2 regions of the Rossellomorea sp. y25 genome follow, and region 2 is predicted to be linked to the other one. Evidence: riboswitches for the same ligand, from Rfam matches in the RefSeq annotation. Region 2 holds a riboswitch; the other holds the start of a gene.
What was found. A riboswitch is a leader RNA that binds a small molecule or an ion and turns the genes downstream of it on or off. The one in region 2 is predicted to bind thiamine pyrophosphate.

Region 1 (8,086 bases), 2.1 Mb from region 2:
ACATTGGTTAAGGAAAATGGGAAAAACACGAAAGCTTTAGATGAAATTTGGAATGTTTACCGGGAAGGAGCCGTTCTTGGTGGGACAAGCGCCGGAGCAGCCATCATGAGTGATGTGATGATTACGGGTGGTGACAGTTTAGGAGGTCTTCGTCAAGAGTTCATAACGGAAGACGTATCCAATCGAGATGAAGAATATGCACCTGTGTATATCGAAAAAGGGCTTGGATTCTTCCAATGGGGGATTGTGGATCAACATTTTAATGAAAGATCTCGTCTTGGCCGACTAGTAGCTACAGCCATCCATTACGAAACAAACAAACATCACTTCGCCTATGGAATTGATGAAGATACGGCGATGGTGGTTAACAACGAAAAACAAACGATTTCAGTATTAGGAAGAAGTAACATCACGGTAATAGATGTAGCACAATCAACTTCCACTGGAAAAGAAATAAAGAACGTTGATCTTAGTTATCTATCTCCTGGTGATGAACTTAATGTCAAAACGAAGGAATTTACGATGAGCGGGGATAAGGTTGAAACAAAAGGCTATGAATATTATAACTTTAAGCCTCTTGCAGCTACGGGTGTTCTATCATCCTATGGGACACTCCCGCAATACCTGTCGTATTCCCTAGTGGACAATGAAGAAGTAAGTGAGGTACATAGTTACCTTTATGATAGTAAAGGAAATGGTTTTGAGCTCGGATTCAAACAGACAGATGAAACAAACGGATATTGGGGTTATCAGGATGGTCAAAAGGATTCTTACTCTTTATTGCATGTGAAGATGGATATCTCTCCAGTATCGGTCCGCTTTAATGAGAAAGACCGTCTGACACAAGAATATAGGGAGTCAACATTAGAAGTACCTGAGAATTCTTTTGATCCTGAAACAAAGGGAAGTTTGGTGATCGTCGGGGGAGCTTTAGGGAGCAGCAATGAAGAAGTGTACCATGAATTTATTAATCGTACTGGGGAAAATGGGAAAATAGGGATTATCCCTGCAGCAAGTTCCAGTTTGAAATCATCAAAAGCATTTAAAGAGGATCTTTCCTCATATGGTGTTCCGACAGAAAGAATCGACATTCTTCCTATATCTAATCATGACTTTAAAGGGACGGGAGAAGACGAGTCCCAGTGGGCAGATAATAAGAATAACCCGGATTTGGCAGAAAGGATTCTAGAGTATGATGCCATTTGGTTTGTAGGTGGTGATCAAACGGATATCACTCGATCCCTATTAAACGAAGATGGATCGAAGTCAATGGCTCTTGAAAGCATTTGGGAAATCTATCGTAATGGAGCCGTTCTTGGCGGTACAAGTGCAGGAGCTGCAATCATGAGCGATGTGATGATCGCAGGTGGAGGAAGCTACGAGACTCTATCAAAAGGATTTACAGATATGTATGACGGGATGTCTCAACAAGAAGGTGGACCTGGATATCTTGAGAAGGGATTAGGGTTCTTCCCGTATGGTATTGTGGATCAGCACTTTGATAAAAAAGCACGATTGGGGCGTTTAATTGCAACCAATGCTGAACATGGAGAAGAAAATGAATTCGCCTATGGCATCGATGAAGATACGGCGATGATAGTGGATAACGAAGCGAAAACCATTGAAGTAAAAGGTAGAGGCGGCGTTTCCGTAGTAGATTTGAGTCAGTCAAATCTATCACAATCATCGCATACGTATAAAAATATTCAATTATCATGGATTACCTCTGGAGATCAATTAAATTTAAATACAAATGCATATACGATCAGTGATCATAAGGTTTCAACAAAAGACTATGAATATTACGAATATAAAGCTGCTCCCCATACAGGAGTATTAACGCCGCACCCTTCTCTTGCAAACTATTTAAGCTATAGCCTTCTTGATAACTTTGGCCAGGATGAAGTGAAGAGCTATAGTTTTTCTGAAGATGAAGGCTTCGAACTGACTTTCAAAAAGGGAGATCAAACGGAAGGCTTTTGGGGTTATAAAGATGGAAACAAAGATGATTACTCATATCTCAATGTGAAAATGGATATCGTACCAGTAAAAATCTCGATTGAAAACAAATAGAATTGAACGGAAAGCCTGGGCGGATTGACGCTCAGGCTTTTTCAAAGTGAATCAACTTTTCTTAGGTCATTTGCCAGTATATTTGATTGGTAGCATCTGATATACTAGTGATAACAAAGTGCTAGCAGTTGCTAACAGATAGATAGAAAAGGAGGGCGAACCTTGTCAGATCAAGGAAGAATGCAGCTTAATGTAAGGGTTGATACGGAAACATCAAAGAAATTGGATGAAATCGTTGAATACTATCAGCAAAACACGAAGATTGGAAGAGTTTACAAAGGCGATGTGTTAACTGATATCATCCATAAATCCTACGAGGTCATGCAGAAGCAAAAAGCGATTCAAAATCGGAAATATTAATATTTTTCTGTCTTGGGATTCATATGATCAACTCCTCTAATAGATAATGAAAATTCAGCCACTCGGTATGAAAATATGGGATAATTCATGTAATAATATAGGAGACATGTTTAAAATAATGAAAGTAAAAGAGGTCCTCATCGTGCAAATGCCGAAAAAGTTAATCAATATTCAAAAAGGGTCCGGAATTTCCCCGTACATATGGAGCATCATCAGCATCCTGCCATTTTATTTTATCTTTCAGTCCTCCTCTACGATCGAAATTGTTGTAGGGATTTCCTTGACCATCATGTTCTTTATTTCTTTACGATTTGCTTTTATTTCAAAGGACTGGCCGGTTTATTTATGGACATCAATTTTAATTGCGATATCCATTACCATGACCATTCAATTTAATTTTATCTACTTTGCTTTTTATATTGCCTATTATAATGGGAATATAAAAAACCGGGTGGCGTTTTTAACCCTTTATATTATCCACCTTGTGTTAACGACGGCATCGATCAATTATAATTTTGTTATACAGGATGAATTATTTTTATCTCAATTTCCTTTTATTCTGATCATTTGGATAAGCGTCATTCTGTTACCGTTTAATATTTATAATCGAAATAAACAGGTGCAGCTCGAAGATCAGTTGGAAGATGCTAATAAACGTATTTCAGACTTGGTCAAGCAGGAAGAACGCCAGAGGATTGCCCGTGATCTACACGATACTTTGGGTCAAAAGCTTTCTCTCATCGGTTTGAAAAGCGATCTGGCCAGAAAATTGGTGTACAAGGATCCAGAGCAGGCCCGGAGTGAATTAAAGGATGTTCAGCAGACGGCACGAACCGCTTTGAGTGAAGTAAGGACAATGGTTTCACAAATGAGGGGTATTCGATTAAAGGACGAAATCGTCCGGATCAAACAGCTATTAAAGGCAGCGGAAATTGATTTCGTGATGGATGATGAAGTCATGCTGCCCCAAGCATCACTCTTTCTGGAAAATATCTTGAGCATGTGCCTAAAAGAAGCCGTGACGAATGTTGTCAAACATAGTAAGGCTTCATACTGTGAGCTCATCATTGAAGAGTCGGATAAAGAGATGACCATTGTGGTGAAGGATGATGGTGTAGGAATCGGAGGAGATTACACACAGTCTAAAGGCAGCGGTTTAATCGGGATGAGAGAACGCTTGGAATTTGTAAATGGAAGTTTAGACATCCTTACAGAGAATGGGACCATCTTGATTATGAGAGTGCCGAAAGTGATTAAGCAGACAGACAGGGAGGGAATGGAATGATTCGAATTGTTATCGCGGAAGATCAGCGAATGTTATTAGGTGCCTTAGGCTCGTTACTTAGCTTAGAGGATGATATGGAAGTGGTGGGAAAGGCGGGCAATGGAGAAGAAGCCATTGCCCTCGTCCACGAGCTGCAGCCGGATATTTGTATCATGGATATTGAAATGCCTAAAAAGACCGGTCTTGAAGCAGCAGAGGAGTTAAAAGGCGAAAATTGCAAAGTGATTATCCTGACAACCTTTGCCAGGTCCGGTTATTTCCAGCGTGCATTAAAAGGGGGAGTGAAGGGTTATTTGTTAAAGGACAGCCCAAGTGAAGAACTGGCGAACTCGATTCGCCTTGTGATGGAGGGTAAACGTATTTATGCACCAGAGCTCATGGACGATGTGTATAGTGAAGAGAATCCTTTGACAGACCGTGAAAAGGAAGTGTTGGAGCTGGTTGCTGACGGGAAAAACACGAAAGAGATAGCCGATGAGCTTAGCCTGAAAACGGGTACCGTCCGAAACTATATCTCTACCATACTCGACAAGCTTGAAGTTAAAAATCGAATCGAAGCCATCACTCAATCAAAAGAAAAAGGATGGTTTAAATGATGGGCAGGGAGGGACTTCCAACATGGAAGCCCCTCCCTACTTTAATTGTAATGATTGTCATCCCATAATCCATTTTTGTATATTTATACATTTGTAGTATGCAGTTAATATTGCTGTAAAGAGCTTTATTCTTAAAGGAATTTCATTAAAATTTTTAAAGTGGGTATCCTTTGCTGTGATTGGTTTTGTAGGGGAAGGGCGAATGGGAAATTGATGAAAGGTTTTCTTTTTGGTGTTGACAAGCAAAAGAATCATGGTACGATAGCATCGAATACAAAATTTCATAGGACGATCCACTAGGGGTGCCTTATTAAAGGCTGAGATTAAAGTATGACTTTAAGACCCTTTGAACCTGATCTGGTTGAGACCAGCGTAGGGAAGTGGTGTTTGACGGTCGCGTAGAATCGTAATCTTACATTCTGATCTCAAGCCACTTTCTGTATGCTGCATGCATAATGGGAAGTGGCTTTTTTGTTGCCCAGTTCGGGTCGTCTGGAAAAGGAGAAAGATATTATGTCATTTTCAACGTACTTAAGAAACGAAGTAAACGAAATTTGGGAAGCGAGCTTTCAACATCCTTTCGTTAAAGGGATTGGTGAGGGAACCCTCCCCCTTGAAAACTTCAGGTATTACATCCTGCAAGATGCCTATTACCTATCCCACTTTTCAAAGGTGCAGGCACTTGGGGCAGCCAAAGCAACAGACTTACATACTACCTCTAGAATGGCAACACACGCTGTTGGGACAAATGAAGCAGAGCTTTCACTTCATGAAAATTTCTCAAATCGATTAGGGATCACGGAAGAAGAAAAACAGCAGTTTGAACCTGCTCCTACGGCTTATGCGTACACGTCACATATGTATCGGTCCGCTCAGTATGGGGGGCTCGCAGATATTCTGGCGGCAATACTCCCCTGCTACTGGTTGTATTATGAGATCGGTGAACGCTTGAAATCATGTACACCTGAGGAGGCCATTTATCAGGAGTGGATCGCAGCTTATGGGGGAGAATGGTTTCGGGAGTTAGTGGAAGAACAGATTCAGCGACTGGATGGATTGGCAGCAACGATGACAGAAACAGACAAGGAAAGAATGAAAGAGAATTTCATTTTGAGCAGCATTTATGAATTCCAATTTTGGGAAATGGCATACACACTCGAGAAATGGCCGTTTCAGTCTTCTTTAGTCAAAGAAGGTAAAGTACATGTCTAAATTAAAGCTGACGGACATTTTAGTAACGGTCGTGATCTCCATAGGTTTTGGAATTATATATAAGCTTTGGGGACCGGTTTATAACCTGTTAAAGCCATTTGGATTGCATGCGGATCAACTGATCTATGGCATGTGGTTCATGGCGGCAACCGTGGCTTTTTTAATCATTAGGAAACCTGGTGTCGCACTTCTGGCAGAAATTGCAGCATCTTCAGGGGAATTTCTCATGGGAAGTGAATGGGGCCTCGAGGTACTCCTATTCGGTCTTATTCAAGGATTGTTTGCAGAGTTGATTTTCCTTATCACCCGCTATAAGCGTTATGATGTCATCATCATTTGTGCAGCAGCTGTGGGCTCAGCAATTGGCTCAATCCTGATGGACTACTTTAAGGGATACATGGGAGACCTGGTTCTGTGGAATTTATCACTTTTTATTGGTGCCAGATTAATAGGATCCATCGTGATAGCAGGCATAGGAGCCTTTTATCTCGTTAAGGCTCTGGAGAAAACGGGGGTAACCAGTTTAGTCAGAAATGCAGAGCAAAAAGATTATGACGCGTTGAATCAGTAAAGGAGGGAAGGACGATGCATGTTGAAAATCTGCGCCTTACATTCTCCGGTTCAGAGGAACTGATGTTTAAAGACGTAAGCCTTTCAATAGAAGATGGGGAAAAGGTATTGCTATTAGGACCGTCGGGATGTGGCAAATCCACACTCCTCCAGGTTTTTTCCGGTGTGATACCCCATTCGATAGATGTGCCGATGAAAGCTGACTCGATTGAACGTCCTGAATCCTTCGGGTATGTCTTTCAAGATCCGGACGCTCAATTTTGTATGCCCTATGTAGATGAGGAAATTGCCTTTGTTTTGGAGAACAACCAGATTCCAAGAGACGAAATGCCAGAGATTATTAAAGAACTGTTAGAGAAGGTGAATTTAAGTCTGAGGGATTCCCATACGAAAATCTCCTCTCTATCTGGGGGGATGAAGCAAAAATTAGCCATTGCCTCTGCCCTTGCGCTCCATCCCCATACGCTATTTCTGGATGAGCCTACAGCCATGTTAGATGAAGAGAGTACAAAATCTGTATGGGAAACAGTGAAAACGACATGCAAAGATAAAACGTTACTTATCGTTGAGCATAAGCTTGGGCACGTACTGGATATCATAGATCGTATTATTCTTTTCGATGCTAGTGGAAGAATAGTGGCTGATGGTCCAAAGACTCACATTTTATCAAATTTTAAGGAAACAATGAAAACAGTTGGGGTATGGTATCCGGAAGCGTGGAAAGATTATCTTTCTTCCCACCTCCCGGAGAAGGCTGCCCCGTTTGGAAAAACGAATATAAAGCTAGAGAACTTCAAAGGGTATGTACAAAAAGAATTGAAAATCCACCTTGAAAATGCCGTCAGCCTTGAAGGTGAATGGATTGCAATCACCGGAAAGAACGGAGCAGGTAAATCAACATTACTCCACAGTCTCATGAAATTCATCCAAACGACCGGGACGTATGAATTATATGGGAGACAGGTAAAAGGAAAGAATGCTCCCGAGGAATGTACGTTTGTTTTTCAAAATCCCGAGTTTCAGTTTGTAACACACAGTGTGTTTGATGAAGTTGCGTATTCCTTTCGGCGGGGGAAAGTGGATGAAGGGATAGTGGAGGAAAAAGTGCATGCAATTTTAAAGCGATTTAAGCTTGATCCATACAAACAACATCATCCCTATCATTTATCAATGGGGCAAAAGCGCAGATTAAGCGTCGCAGCGTCCCTTGTCAGGAATAAAGATCTTCTATTATTGGACGAACCGACCTTTGGCCAGGATTCCCAAAATACGTTTGCGTTACTTGAGATGCTTCAAGGCTACCAAAAGGAAGGAACTACCATTTTGATGGTGACACATGATGAAAATATTATTACTCACTTTGCATCCAGAGTATGGGTAATTGAAAAGGGGCGTCTCACCCAGGATTTCCATAATGAGATCGCAGGTAGTAAAGCAATATGAATATAGAACTCGAGCATAGAGAAACCTGGCTTCATCAAATAAATCCCAGCTTCAAGCTAATGAGCTTGATCGGGCTTTTTGTATTCCTGCTTTTTATTCATTATCTTAACTGGTTGTTATATTTGAGCTTACTCTTTTTTCTCCTGTTATGGGTGTTCTCGGGATATTCATATAGAACGGTCAGTTTAATGATTTTACCCTTTTTCCTTGTTTTCATCTCTACTGCTTCATCAATGGTTTTATTTGGGAAAGGTGAAACAACATGGATGAAATTTGGATGGATCCACATTACCGAAGAGAGTTTTTATCGGGGGATCCATGTTGGATTGCGTACCATCGTATTCGCTATATTGGGATTATTATTTGCTCTTACAACGAGACCGGTGAAGCTTTTCTACTCCCTTATGCAGCAGCTGAGATTAAAACCTAAGTATGCGTATAGTTTTATGGCAGGATTCAGATTAATACCCATTATGATTGAAGAATTCTTCACGATACGAAACGCCATGAAAGTCAGGGGAGTTGAGGAAATGAAAGGAATAAAGCA
Region 2 (8,086 bases):
TTCTCGTTTTATATAATACATACGATAAAACATAGAGTAGGAGAGTGATAGCTATGAACAGTGTTACATCTAATCCGGAAAAGATTTTATTCTCAAGATATACGGCCTTGATGACAGGGGAATATTGTTCGATTTTGATATTGAAAAAATAATCCTCTGGAAATCCATATAAAAGATTTTTCAAGCTAAAGCATACGAGCATAAACATTCCAGCCGGTAATAGGAGCAGGATGTAAGTCATTACTCCCTGTACAGCTGTTAGTCCCGTTATCATGCCCACAAAGGTAGCGGCTGTGAACAGAAGGATGTTCATTAGGATCGTGATGCCGCACCAGACTAAAATGTCTTGAACATCAATGAATTGCTGAAGATCCGTAAATGAATAAAAGGAAAGTAAAATCGCTGTATTCAGTACAATTGGCATGATGAGGATGACGATTCCTGTAACGGTAAAATGATAAAACAATTTGCTGCGTGTCAGCGGAAGGCTATGCATGAAGTCTGCAGCCTGCTTTACATGTAAATAACGGAAAAGGAAAAGGGATAAGATGACCGGAACGAACAGCATCAAACCCATTTGAATCGGGTATTGCATTTTAAACAGGTTCTCGTAAATGGCAATCGGATAGGGTTGATTGTCGTTGGAAAGTTTACCGATAATGTCAACCGGCAACGAAAAGAGAAGTCCGATAAAATAAACGATCCCTACCCATCCAACATTCCTAAGGCTTTGAAGGATGACTTCCTTATTGATCCATGATGTTTTGGATGGCATATCCGACGTCCTCCATTTCATAAACAAAAATTTCTTCAAGGGTCAACGGTAACATATCGAAAATAACTGGATGATAAGGTTGGATCTTGCTTCTTACCTGTTGTTCATCCCCTCGAACGATGCAGAGGGATACGCTTCCCCTGGTCTCTTCGTGCAGAAGGTCAAGTTCGGTAAAGAGCTTCTGCGGCATTTCGCCTTTAAAGGCCAACTGAACTTTATGAATCCCGGATTTCAAATCATCAAGCTCTTTCTCCAATAGAAATCTTCCTTGATGCAAAATTCCGATATGATCACAAACATCCTCCACTTCACGAAGGTTGTGAGAGGAAATAAGGATCGTCATCTCCCGATTGGCAACTTCTGTGATCAGCACGCTTTTTACTTTCTTACGAACGACAGGATCCAATCCATCAAGGGGCTCATCCAGAATGAGCACATCCGGCTGAGTGGATAATCCTAGAATGAAGGCTGCTTGACGCTGGACGCCTTTCGAAAATTTATGAAGCTTTTTATGAGGGTTTACCTCAAATAGGCCGGTTAGAGATTGATACTGATGTTCATTCCAGCGACTATAGGTGTTTTGATAAAATTTTGCCATTTGATTCAAGGTATAGTGAGCGAAGAAAAAGGGTTGATCAGGAATGAAAAACAGGGTTTCTTTCGTTTTGATATTCTCAAAGATCGCTTGGTCTCTTAAGAGAACGTTCCCGCTATCCGGCTTTAACACTCCCGCAATGGTTTTGAGTAGTGTCGTTTTTCCTGCCCCATTCGATCCGAGCAGTCCATAAATCGATCCTTTTTGAACAGAGAACGAAACGTCATGAATAATTGTAGTACCTTCAAAGGATTTACTTAATGATTTAATCTCTATCATCAGATTGATTCCCTCCTGCCGATGCCTCGATGTCAGCAATCATCTGCTTTAAGTCTTCAGGCGTAATCCCTAAATAAAGAGCTTCAGACAAAAGTTTAGACAACTCTTCCTTTACTTTCATAATTTTCTCCGCATTTTGAATGTGACTTGAAGGATTAACAAAGCTACCCCGTCCTTTCACCGAATAAATAAACCTTTGAGTTTCTAGTTCCCTATAAGCTTTTTGGATTGTGTTTGGATTTATGGTCAGCTGTTGGGCCAATGCACGAACGGAAGGCAATTGTTCGTCAGGCTTCAACACCTCATTAATGATCAACTCTTTTAATTTCTCGACTAATTGTTCATATATGGGCTTTCGACTTCTTAAATCAAGCTCAAACATATCCACCCTCCCAACCGTATAAAGTGTACTATGTGTCTTAATACAGTTAAAGTATATAACAAGTTCTACCAGTTTGGGAAGAGGGGAAATGAAAATATTCTTGAAAAGCTGGTAAGTGTGGTATTCACTTTGACTTTTGTGAATAAGGACTCCAGGTTTGGGAGTAAAAAGAATGATACAAACACAAACTGAGATGAATAACATATATATAGAAAAGTGATAAAGCATGGTAAAGATGACATTTCCTTTGACAAAGAAAGTTTCCTTGATGCAAAATGGTGGTATTAAAATTTTTGATCGGAGGAGAGGGTCGGTTATGTTCTTAGATTGGTTAAGTGGATTCAACCCAGCCGTCCAGGCACTTTTTGGCGGTACATTGACATGGGGATTAACCGCACTGGGGGCCGCGACGGTTTTTTTCTTTACCAAAATAGAAAAGCATACTCTGAACATGATGCTTGGGTTTGCTGCAGGTGTCATGATAGCAGCATCGTTTTGGTCACTTCTTGCTCCATCAATAGAGTTCAGTGAACAAAACGGTCAGATTCCGTGGCTCGCTCCTGCAATCGGTTTTTTGCTTGGCGGCCTTTTCATTCGACTATTAGATTTTGTCGTACCTCATTTACACTTAGGGAACTCAGCAGAAAAAGCGGAGGGACCTCCGACTAAATTTAAAAAATCAACCTTACTATTTCTTGCGATTACCCTTCATAACATTCCCGAAGGTTTAGCCATCGGTGTGGCTTTTGGGGCAGCGTCAATGGGACTTGGTGACGCAACATTGGTAGGGGCGATCGGGCTCGCGATCGGAATTGGTATTCAGAATATGCCTGAAGGGGCGGCCCTTTCTATTCCATTGCGCGGAGAAGGGATGTCACGTCTGAGGTCCTTCAACTATGGTCAGCTTTCAGCTATCGTTGAGCCCATTGCTGCCGTAGTTGGTGCAGCTGCTGTCCTATTAGTGCAGCCATTGCTTCCTTACGCACTTGCTTTTGCTGCAGGGGCAATGATTTTCGTAGTAGTGGAAGAGCTGATCCCAGAGTCTCAATCCTCTGGAAGTACAGACTTGGCCACATTGGGACTCATGTTGGGATTTGTTGTAATGATGATTCTGGACGTATCGTTGGGTTAATAAAAGTAAGCATGCGACTTAGGTCGCATGCTTTTTTTATTTCCAAAAATAGTATAATGGTAGTGAAGGGGGTGAAAATGTGAAGATTGGTCTCGTAAGGCATTTTAAAGTAAAAAGAGGATACCCTGAAAGATTTGTAACATCCGAAGAACTAATGAAGTGGGTAGAAGAGTACGATGAGTCTGATGTAGAAGAGAATGAGGTTGATCTTCATGATATTGAATGGAAGAAGTGCTACGCAAGTGACTTAACCAGGGCAGAAGTAACTGCTCGAAAAGTCTATGCCGGGGATATCGTATCGTTGAAGGAACTACGTGAAATCAGACTATCTCCCTTATTCAATTACAAGAGAAAGCTTCCTCTGTTTTTACATTTGTTTATGATCCGGGTAGCCTGGTGGTTTAATCATCGTTCTCAGCCTGAAAGTAAGAATGAAATCCTTAAAAGAATCAACAGGATTGTCGAAGCGATCATACATGAGGGTGAGGACGTTCTCATTGTTGGGCATGGCGGGATTATGATGTTTATGAGAAAAGAGCTGATTAAACGAGGGTTTAATGGCCCTAAGTTTAGAAGACCAGCAAACGGGAAGCTATATGTTTTTCAAGACAAAAAAGGATGATTCCGGGGAATCATCCTAAGTCATTGTTCTATAAGGTCAGTTCTTAACAATCAATAATATCTTTCCTTCATCGAGCTTTCCTTCGTACTGATCCGCTTCTGCGTGGGAAAATCCAACTTCCATCAGCTTGTTTCGGAGTTCGTCGCCTTTATTCAGAATCATGTTCCCTACTGCAGTCCCGATGCCTGTTTCCTTAACACCGATCTCATTGGCGTCAGCCCGATCAGCGACTCTGTCCGTCCGGTCATCATCATGGGATAATACATAAAGATTGTGTTTGTCGATACCTTGAGAAGAAAGCTTTTCAACTTCTGTAATTAATTCCTTATCGTCATAAAATTCCTTAACAGTCGGTTTCAATTCAATCTCCTCCATTTTTCAAATTATTTTGTCTTCGTTTATCTTTTCCCGCGGGTTCCTATTAGTAAACCTTTGAATAGGTGGGTATACATATTACTAGTGTGTGTAATGAAAGAAGGGAGACGGTTAGATATGGAAGAAGTTCATTCTTTAGAAACTATCAATGCTACTCTGGCAGGAGAAAAGATGGTGTTACTATACATATCCAGACCCAATTGCTCTGTTTGTCACGCTCTACTGCCCCAAGTGAAAGGGGTGCTGGAAGAGTTTCAAGATGTAAAGTCCATTCATGCCGATGCAGGGGAAATACCGGAAATAGCTGGTGGGTTCTCTATCTTTACTGTGCCGGTGGTCATCGTATTTGTAGATGGAAAAGAAATGTTCAGGAAGGCCCGATTCGTTCCAATCGATGAGTTACATACCCAAATGTCCCGTCTGGTGAAGATGTTAGACAACTAAACAAACGTTTGATTAAGCGTGAAAGTTGTTGGTTTGTCAAAGTTTACAGTATTAAACGGTTGTTTAATACTGTGAAAATTAAAAATCGAGAGCTGTTTTAAGTTGGGGATTATAGACAATGAAAAAGAGCTGCTAAAAAAGTAGCTCTTTTGTCATGGTTCGGTGAATAGGTATATAATAGAGAGTATACGAGTATAGTAGTCATGAAGAAATAAAAGGGGGCTTGATGAATGATCAGATTGTCCAGGACAAAGAAAGTCATGTTACTTGGTTTAGCAATCATCCTCATAATAGTAGCCAACCGGATTTCCAGTGTACAACACTTGACAGCAAGAATTGCCACTAACCTGTATATCAGCCTGAAGTATCAAGATCTGGACCTCGAATACCAGAACGTCGAATTCTCACCCCAGTTTGGAGATTATTCTGTAGCGTATAAGGACAAGGACGGAAAAGTCTATGGATTCATGGTTACCCCTAAGTCAATGCCCGTCATCATACTTCACGATCCTCTTAATGAGTCACCTTAATCAATAGCGAAGTTAAAGAGTGAACCTCTCTATCTTTTATCATTTCATTCTTCATGTATAATAAAACCAAACAACTTTATAAACGTTACCACAAGGGGAGCGAAAGCTGAGAGTGAACAATCTGTTCTGACCCTCTGAACCTGTTAGTTAGTACTAGCGTAGGGATGTGGATAGTAAGCAGCATGGCTTATTTTTCCTTTTACATTCAGCCCCCTTATGGTTTCGTTTCATCTTACAAGGGGGATTCTTTTATGAAAAACATGCGTCTTGTCGTTTTACTTGAAGCCTCATTGATGGCGGCATTCGCCGTTATCCTTGATATGCTTCCTTCTATTAAGCTATCACCCAGTATCTCCATTTCGATAGCAATGGTTCCTATTTTTCTATTGTCATATCGAAGAGGATGGAAGGCTGGTATACTGGCTGGATTTGTATGGGGCCTATTGCAGATTGCCTTGGGTGACGCTTGGATTGCGACTCCAGTGCAAATGGTAATTGAATATTTCATCGCCTTTGCCTTTATCGGTCTTGCCGGATTCTTTTCCGGTAAGATCCAATCCTCAGTAAGAAGTAACCGTCGAACTAGAGCGGTCATGTGGGTAGTGGCTGCTACGTTTTTAGGTAGTCTGGGTCGATATTTTTGGCACTTCATCGCAGGATATGTCTTCTTTGCAGAATATGCGCCAAAAGGCATGTCGCCGCTACTTTTTTCATTAGCAGCAAACGGAATCACCATGTTGGGCTCAGCTCTTCTTTGTTCAATCGCTCTGCTGATCGTACTCAACACAGTGCCAAGATTGATCAAAGTAAGGGTATCTCCTCAAGAAAGCAACCGAAAGGCATCCTAAGTTATTTGGACCGGTCACTATAAAGAGGCTGGTCTTTTTTCTATGAAAATACATCCCAGGTCTTAGAAGTATTTACTTCTACGGCTTCTGTTTGCATGTTGGTGATTTTTTTATACTTAAGTTATTCGTTCATATAGGAGTGACCTCGATGGAAGAAATCATGGCAAATTATTCGGCAGAGTGGGGGATATGGGGTGTATTGCTTTCTCTATTTATTGAAGGAAGTGCTTTCCCTTTTGTGGGCACTTTTTTCATCGTAACAATGGGATTTATTTTAGAATTAACGTGGATGGAGATAGGAGTGCTTTCTCTAATAGGAAGCTTTCTTTATACAGCGGGTAGCTATATTCCTTATTTTATCAGTTCAAAATTAGGTGCGAAGCTTGAGGCAAGGTTGAAACCTGAAAAACGGAAGAAGCTCAAAGAAGCTCAGGAAAAGTTCAACCGTTACGGAATCTGGAGCGTAGCAATTGCAAGTCCCCTTCATTTAGGAAATATCATCCCCTTCATGGCAGGCATGGCAAAAATGGATTTGAAAGTGTATTCTCTCCTTACTATGCTTGGGATAGCTCCGTCTACCTTTTTTTTCTTAAGTATAGGCAAGTTCTATGATGGTGATAGAGAAGTGATCTTGGGGTTGGTAGAAGAATATCAACTGTTGGTTCTAACAGGATTTGTGCTGGTAACTGTTTTGTACATTCTCTTTAAAAGGAAGAGAAAAGGGAATAGAAGGATGATTAGTAAAGATTCGGAGACTGAAAAATTTTCGTCAAGTTACAAAAAAACTCAATCCTAAAACCCTCTACGCAGATTAAATCTTCGTAAAATCATCCCCTTCCTCATTGCTTACACCCATTCTTTCCTATAAACTAGACCTATTCAAAAAATAGCACGTGTGGAGAGATCTATATTGGAAGCAAAAATGATAAGAAGATATGACATTATGGAGGTAAGTTTGCTGGCGGGTAAGATCATGCTGCAAAGTGGTGCAGAAACGTATCGCGTAGAGGATACGATGATGCGGATCGCCGCTTCTTATGGGATTTCAGAATCTCACAGCTATGTTACACCAACAGGGATCATCTTCTCGATTGAAACGTCTGAACCAACGAAAACGAAGCTTATTCGAATAAACGAACGGTCTACCGATCTTGAAAAAGTAACCCTAGTGAATAGTATTTCAAGGCAAATCAGTAAGGGGCATCTCACCCTTGAAGAAGCATACAATGCTTTGGAAAAGCTTGATCAATCTGATCTTTCTTACTCCTTTGTGATTCAGGTATTGGCCGCTTCGATTGCAAGCGGATGTTTTCTCATCATGTTCCAGGGAATGTGGAATGACTTCATTCCTGCGCTTTTCGCTGGTGGAGTCGGGTTTACGAGCCTGATCTATTTTCATCGACTTGTGCCCATTAAATTCTTCGCCGAGTTTCTCGCTTCCTTTATTATCGGAATGCTTTCCTATGGGTTCGTCCAGCTTGGAGTCGGACAGGAGCTGGATAAGATTATTATTGGATCAGTGATGCCTCTGGTTCCCGGGCTCCTCATTACCAATGCCGTCCGGGACTTAATGGCAGGGCATTTGGTGTCGGGTTTATCGAAGGGAGCAGAAGCTTTTTTAACGGCGTTTGCCATCGGGACGGGTATTGCCGTAGTTTTCACTCTGACGTAGGGTGACTTTGTTTAGTATTAGGAAAAAAGAATGAGGTGAAAAGGGAATGCTCATCATAGAACAATTAGTGACCAGCTTCATCTCCGCTGCTGCATTCGGGATTATCTTCAATGCTCCAAAGCAGTCCCTTTTCAAATGCGGAATTGTTGGAATGTTAGGCTGGATCATCTACATAGTAATGAGTTTAAACGACGCCGATGCGGTACTTGCGACGTTACTTGCATCCTTTGTCGTGGCCGTGATCAGTCAGGTGTTTGCGAAAATGTATAAAACCCCGGTCATCATCTTCTCTGTAGCCGGCATTATACCTCTTGTACCTGGAGGACTGGCGTACGATGCCATGAGAAATTTTGTTCAAAACGATTACAATGCCGCCATCAACCTGGCAGCTAAAGCTTTTATGATTTCAGGCTCCATCGCCATCGGACTCAT

Region 1: linked by a shared signal. The riboswitch ahead of tenA (thiaminase II) and the one ahead of thiT (energy-coupled thiamine transporter ThiT) in region 2 are both predicted to bind thiamine pyrophosphate.

The regions. Positions count from the first base shown of each region.
Region 1 covers NZ_CP145886.1:2,475,157-2,483,242, reverse strand. The annotation lists gene AAEM60_RS12395 (cyanophycinase) at 1-2,073, shown strand, start outside; gene AAEM60_RS12390 (hypothetical protein) at 2,236-2,433, shown strand; gene AAEM60_RS12385 (sensor histidine kinase) at 2,582-3,718, shown strand; gene AAEM60_RS12380 (response regulator transcription factor) at 3,715-4,314, shown strand; TPP riboswitch at 4,603-4,710, shown strand; gene tenA (thiaminase II) at 4,828-5,526, shown strand; gene AAEM60_RS12370 (ECF transporter S component) at 5,519-6,097, shown strand; gene AAEM60_RS12365 (ATP-binding cassette domain-containing protein) at 6,112-7,539, shown strand; gene AAEM60_RS12360 (energy-coupling factor transporter transmembrane component T) at 7,536-8,086, shown strand, end outside.
Region 2 covers NZ_CP145886.1:393,482-401,567, forward strand. The annotation lists gene AAEM60_RS02070 (DUF6449 domain-containing protein) at 1-775, opposite strand, end outside; gene AAEM60_RS02075 (ABC transporter ATP-binding protein) at 747-1,649, opposite strand; gene AAEM60_RS02080 (GntR family transcriptional regulator) at 1,636-2,031, opposite strand; gene AAEM60_RS02085 (ZIP family metal transporter) at 2,348-3,163, shown strand; gene AAEM60_RS02090 (histidine phosphatase family protein) at 3,243-3,785, shown strand; gene AAEM60_RS02095 (general stress protein) at 3,822-4,145, opposite strand; gene AAEM60_RS02100 (thioredoxin family protein) at 4,278-4,604, shown strand; gene AAEM60_RS02105 (hypothetical protein) at 4,835-5,134, shown strand; TPP riboswitch at 5,218-5,316, shown strand; gene thiT (energy-coupled thiamine transporter ThiT) at 5,386-5,982, shown strand; gene AAEM60_RS02115 (VTT domain-containing protein) at 6,131-6,778, shown strand; gene AAEM60_RS02120 (threonine/serine exporter family protein) at 6,905-7,654, shown strand; gene AAEM60_RS02125 (threonine/serine exporter family protein) at 7,701-8,086, shown strand, end outside.